DNA from 3 places in the Candidatus Enterococcus clewellii genome. Region 2 is predicted to be linked to each of the others. Evidence: predicted binding sites of a transcription regulator. Region 2 holds the regulator's gene; each other region holds the start of a gene.
The links. Region 2 encodes NrdR, which represses ribonucleotide reductase genes. Its sites were predicted from a motif close to ACACNATATATNGTGT; they were not measured.

Region 1 (2,211 bases), 1.6 Mb from region 2:
TGTACGTTTTTCGCTACCTAGACCGTTGATTCTGATTTGTAAAATCGCTTTTTGGATTTCACGTTCAAACCAGCTTGTTCCAAGACCAAAACCAAGAGAAGTGAATGGTGTTTGTCCATTTGAAGTAAACAATGTATTGATTTCATATTCCAGACTTTGCATCGCATCATAGATATCTTTTCTAGTTTTTGCTTTTGCGTATTCTTCCTGACGTTCTTCACCATCGATCCATTCTCTCGCATCCTCTAGGTGTTTGAAATAGTTCAATTCGGCAAATGGAGCCAATAGCTCATCGACACGGTCAGCAGAACAACCGCCGTATTGACTGGAAGCCACATTAGCGATAATCTGTGAGATTTGTGCCGTGGCTGTTTGAATTGATTTTGGAGACTCCACTTCGGCATTGCCGATTTTAAACCCATTGTTTAACATCCCTTTAAAGTCGATCAAACAACAGTTAGTCATTGGTGTATACGGATGATAATCCAAATCATGGTAATGGATATCCCCCTTTTGATGGGCGTTTGCTACATGAGCCGGCAGCATTTTCAGGCCGATTGATTTACCAACGATCCCCGCAGTCAAGTCTCTTTGCGTGTTAAAAACATCACTGTCTTTGTTGGCATTTTCGTTGACCACTGTTTGATCTTTGTTTAATAGCTTACCGATAGTAAAGTTGATATCGGTTGCTTTGCTTCGCTCGAAGTCACGACGAGTACGGTAATTGATGTATTCTTCTGCAAGTGCGTATTCGTTTCTTTCCAATAGGATGTGTTCAACCACGTTTTGAATTTCATAAATCTTTACATTAGAAGTAAAACGTTCTGAAATTTCCTGATCGACACGTTCAACAATTTCTTGGATACGTTCATGTGCCAAAGGTTCCAGTCTTCCATGAATTTTTTGTTCAGCTTTGATCAAAGCATCATAGATTTTTTGGTCATCAAAATCAACCAATCGCCCATCTCTTTTGATAATCTTGATATCGTATAGAGATGAAGCAGTACTACTTAATGAATCTTTTTGTCCTATTTCCATCATAAATTTCCCAACTCCTCGATGACTTATTCCTCATCTATCATAAAACAATTCCTTTTTTCTTTCAACCTATATATAGTGTTATTTTTTAAAAAAAACAGCGAAAAACATCTATATATTGTGTGTAGTCTTCCTGAAAATACTATGAAAACAAGTCTTATAAAGGTTTGAAAGAATTCGTCATGTTGAAAAAAAACTGTTGAAATACATTCAATGACAAAATTAATTTTTTGAGAATTCCGAGCAAGAAAATGGATTGATGACATTCTGCTATTTTTAGTTGAACTACTTAGGAAAATAAATAAATTCATGCGATATTGTTTGTATTTCGACAATAATTATGTGAATAAATGTTCAAAAATAGATGTTCTTACAAAAGTGATAGATGCAAACATACGAAAAAATGTTCAGTAGCAAAAAATATTGGTAAAATAAAAGCAATACATGCGATAGGCGGAGAAGTAATGAAAAAAATTATTGATGTTCAACATATTAGTAAATCTTATGGGTATCTACTAAACAAGGCCACTGTTTTGGATAACCTCTCTTTCTCTGTAGAGAAAGGAGAATTTGTTGGAATCATGGGTCCTAGCGGTGCAGGGAAATCCACCCTTTTAAATGTTATTTCGACAATAGAACTCCCTTCGGCTGGTAGTGTAAAAATAAATGGAAAAAGCATTCTGGAGATGAGAAGCAATCAGCTGAGTGATTTTCGGAGGAAGGAAATTGGGTTCATTTTTCAGGACTTCAATCTTGTGGAATCTCTGAATATAAAGGACAACATTTTATTTCCTCTGGCTGTTGACCATATATCGGTGAAGGAAATGGAGACGAGGTTGAGTAGAGTAGCGGGTATCTTGAATATTGAAGGGATCTTAGACTCTTATCCCACAGCCATTTCAATTGGTCAAAAGCAGCGAGCTGCGGCTGCACGTGCATTGATTACAGCGCCTAAAATTATCTTTGCAGATGAACCGACGGGCTCGTTGGATTCTAAATCTGCCGCAGAGCTGTTGCAGTATATGACGGATATCAACCAACAAGATGATGCAACAATCATCATGGTCACACATGATCCTTATACTGCCAGCTACTGCAATCGGATTATCTTTATCAAAGATGGTGCATTCTTTTCAGAAGTCGTTCGTCAAGGGCCGCGAGAAGAGTTTTTCA
Region 2 (2,211 bases):
CTTCTTGTCCTGTCCCAAATCCGCCAGTTTCTTTCTGAACAGCTGCTAAATACCGCAACGGAGGAATACTTTCACTATCAATGATTGAACGAATATCAGCATCTGAAAACCCATCTTTTTTCAATGAATTAAAACGATAAGAACGTTGCTCCTCCTCTGTCAAAGCAACCTGTTCATTTCTTCGTACTTGGCTGTGCTTTTGTTGTCGATTCTCACGATACGAACGATCAACAACCTGTCGCAAAGCTCTTCGATTGATTTCATTGGTATGGTAATCAAAAGAGGATTTTACAAATTCCAACATTTCCAACTCATCTGTTCCGTACATGCGGTTATAAAGGTAGATTTCTTCTTTCAAACCATTAGCGTCTTTAGGCAGCTTAAGACCAAAATGTTCGAGCTGCAATAGAAAGAAGTCCCAGTCAAACAACGTAGGATCAACGACCGAAAGCGTTCGTTTGGTCACAGGATCATCAAAGGCGCTTTTGATAGCTTGCAAGCGAGAACCTTCTGTAATTAGCTGTTCCTCTCTGAACGAATAAACCTCTTTAAACCCAGAGGAAATATTTTCATAGCCGTTCAACGGGAAATATTCTGGTCGGAAGCGATCAAACAATTGATCGAATTTCTTTTCTCCAACCCGATTAAAAAGCGTCAATGACAGAATTTCATCTTTAAAAAAACTTTCCGTGTTTTCCGGTTGATTCAAACGATATATATAAGTCAAACCTAACTCAGGTTCTTCTTTAACAAAGGTATCCAGTAATCCGATACCTTCTAATTTGGCCCGTGCTTCTTCTAGCTGTCGACTCCCCATATCCAATAATAGAATCAGGTCCTTATGAAACAACGCTTCACTTAAGCCTGAGGAATGAACTTCTGACAGTAGAGTTAAAAACAGACTATACGCACTAGCGCCTACAATTGGCTGGTATAAAAAAGTTAAAATTTCTTTTTCCTGATCAGAAAAAGGACGATTGACTAATACCTTAAACACCTGTTTTGGTTGGATCTCTTTCCTGTTGTTTTTCACGGAAAGACCTCCCTATTCTTGCTCCGCATCTTTTTTCTCAGAATTCGCCTTATCAACGATTTCCTGCAATTCCTTCAAGAATACACTCATATCCTTGAACTGACGATATACGCTGGCAAAACGAATGTAAGAAATCTCATCTAAAGTAACCAGATCCTCCATCACATACTCACCGATTAATGTTGTGGACACTTCATTTTCGCCCAATTCTCGTACACGATTCTCCACATTATCAACGATTTTTACCATTTGTTCCATAGTAACAGGTCTCTTCTCCGCTGAACGAATCAACCCTCTCAAAATTTTCTCTCTATTGAATTCTTCACGATCACCATTTTTCTTAATGACTAACAGGGGAGCTGCTTCGATCCGTTCGAATGTCGTGAAACGATTATGACAACTCTCGCACTCTCTTCTTCTTCTAATGGCTCTTCCATCATCAGCCTGACGACTGTCGATTACTCTGGAATTGTTATGATGACATCTTGGACAACGCACAGTGATCACCTCGTTTTTATTTATTTTAGTAGTAGTTATATTATAACATGAAACATTTGATATACCAGTGATTCAAAGGGATTTCTTCCTACCTGAGCTTTCAAGACAAGAGAAGCGATTCTCCTAGCAAAAAATCACCTTTCTTCTCTATTATTTTTTCTTTTTTAACCAATCATGAACTTGATTTTCCAACTGTACCATTGTTCCTTGATTATCAAATACAACATCGGCTTTTGCTTTTTTTAGCTCAATTGATTCCTGACTTTTTACTCGCTGGATTGCTTCCGCTTCAGTCAATGCATCTCTTTTCATCAGCCGTTTAACTTGTAAAGACTCTGGGATATAGACGACTGCCACCTGATCTACATGGCATTCATACCCTTGCTCATATAAAAGTGGAATATCTGCGATTACCAGGTCACTTTCTTTTGTCGCTAACTGGATGTCACCAATTATAGCTTCTTCTAAAAATGGCGCTAATAATTGATTTAATTTTTCTCGCTGTTTCTCATCAGAAAAGATCAATTTTCCTAATGCTTTTCGGTTCAACGAACCATCTGAGTTCAGCATCTCCTCACCAAACACATTGACAATGGCTTGTAGTCCAGGTGTTCCTGGCTCTACGACTCTACGAGCGATTTGATCAGAATCAACGATTGGATAACCGGCTTTTCTAAACA
Region 3 (2,211 bases), 950 kb from region 2:
CAATCAGAGACAATGTATTAGGGACAGAATTTATGTGTTCGTGGGCCGTGGGAGTAATTGGAAGTCCCTTGGAAAATATCGAGGGTGTTAGAAGCAGTAAAATAGATGCTGCAGCATTGGCAATGGCTGGTTTGACATGGGAAAAACCTAGAAAAGTAGCTTCATGGTTATTTTCTGAGGAAGAGGCATCTGTTCTTTATAACAATGGAGTGATCACTTCATCCGTCCCATATGGTGCTGAGCTTGACTTTAAAGGGAATTATATTCAATCTAAACAGCTTGTTGATCAATATTTGTTGATGGGCGAAAAGAATTATAACGTGTACCTTGTGAATGATGACGTGATTGTCAATCATTATTTTGAACGTGTACCAAACCATACAACAACCAAGAATTTAGAATTGAATGGTAAAACTATTCATGTTATTGGATATTATCCTTCGACGAAAGGGAATCCTTATTATAGAGTCGCTGTGGATAATCAAGAATATGTAATAAATTCTGCTGCTTTTGCTGAAAAAGTGGTTTGACCAACAGTTTGTACTCATGGTCGATGGCTTATTCAAGTATAGCAACCTTTAGACAGAGACAAAAATCGCTCATTAGCTTGAGCGATTTTTTTTATGAAAATAGAACCTTGTAGTAAAGACAATTAAGTGGTTATTGTTGGTATTTTAAAAGCAATTATTTATTTTTGTTGGATGAGGGTCATTTTTTCAAACTTCAGGTAAATGAATACCTGAGGTTTTTTATTAGGAAAATGGTCAAAAAATGTTATGGTGAGCAATTGCTTTTGTATCTCATATACAAAGTAAGAGGTTTTTTGAAGGACAATAAAATAATGTAACATCTTTCTAGATTGCTGGGAAAAAACAAAATGAGTAATGTTTGACAAAATTAACAGGCAACTGTATATTGTATTAGTTGTTAAAAAAAACTATTAAAAACACTATATATTGTGTTTTTTGATAATTAGTAAAGTGGGAGATTGATGAGTGTGATTGTATTAGCAGGAACCATTGGAGCGGGAAAATCAACATTGACGAAGCTGATTGCAGACCGTTTAGGAACGGATGCTTTTTATGAATCGGTAGACAATAATGATATATTGCCGTTATTTTACGCAGAGCCTAAGAAATACGCCTTCTTACTACAGGTGTATTTTCTAAACAAGCGATTTGAAAATATAAAAATGGCATTGGCTGAGGATAATAATGTATTGGATCGATCTATTTATGAGGATTCGTTACTTTTTCATTTGAATGCTGATCTCGGTCGTGCATCGGCTCCAGAAGTAAAAGTTTACGATGAGCTTTTAAAAAATATGATGGAAGAATTACCTTATGCGACAAAAAAGAAACGACCGGATTTACTTGTTCATATTCATGTTTCTTTTGAGACAATGCTGAACAGAATCAAAAAACGGGGGCGTCCTTTTGAGCAAATCGAGTATGATGAATCACTCTATAGTTATTATGAAGAACTGAATAAGAGATATACGCAATGGTTTGAAGACTATTCTGAAAGTCCGAAAATCCAAATCGATGGTGATGCTTTAGATTTTGTGGATGATGTGAGCGCCAGAGAAGCTGTGCTAGCAATAATTGAAGAAAAATTGGAGGAAATTTCTGATTTATAAGTCAAGCAAGTTTTTGGAGATTTCGGGACACCTGGATCGTATGACACGGCTGACTTGATAAGAGGAAGAAACGAATTGATTTAGTGATTCGGCAATATAGTAAAAGTTGCCTTCTGTATCATATTGTGTGCCCCTTAAGTTAGATTTGTTGGTCTAACTTAGGGGGCTTTTTAGTGATTAACTATGAAAAGACAAGTAGTAGAGGCATATCAGAACGGTGATGGTAGGTGTAAGACCTTGGCCCATTGCTTTAGCATTCGGGACAAATTATTTGTTAGAAAGTCTATTAAAATTGTTGATTCCTAGTATTTTGATACGTTAATTAGAAGAAAAATGTACACTTCTGAGTGTAAGCGAGATGTCATACACTATTGTTTGACGATCGGTGACTTTTACATTGATGTTACTTTGAAAGATGGACGATCTGCTGGAGATAGCATTATTATCAGATATTTCTCCATAAAAATATTCAAGGAATTTCACTGAAACCGAAAAGAAGAACTTAACTGACAATGATAAAGAAGAAACAAGTATAAAATTTCAAAAAGTTTTTATCCAGGTCGGCTAAAATT

Region 1: the regulator NrdR is predicted to act here: its motif matches at 1,105-1,120, upstream of nrdD (anaerobic ribonucleoside-triphosphate reductase).
Region 3: the regulator NrdR is predicted to act here: its motif matches at 947-962, upstream of A5888_RS09180 (deoxynucleoside kinase).

What each region holds. Positions count from the first base shown of each region.
Region 1 covers NZ_CP147247.1:3,976,993-3,979,203, forward strand. The annotation lists gene nrdD (anaerobic ribonucleoside-triphosphate reductase) at 1-1,041, opposite strand, end outside; gene A5888_RS18605 (ABC transporter ATP-binding protein) at 1,503-2,211, shown strand, end outside.
Region 2 covers NZ_CP147247.1:989,607-991,817, forward strand. The annotation lists gene A5888_RS04640 (replication initiation and membrane attachment family protein) at 1-1,033, opposite strand, end outside; gene nrdR (transcriptional regulator NrdR) at 1,046-1,531, opposite strand; gene coaE (dephospho-CoA kinase) at 1,682-2,211, opposite strand, start outside.
Region 3 covers NZ_CP147247.1:1,942,732-1,944,942, reverse strand. The annotation lists gene A5888_RS09185 (hypothetical protein) at 1-530, shown strand, start outside; gene A5888_RS09180 (deoxynucleoside kinase) at 992-1,639, shown strand.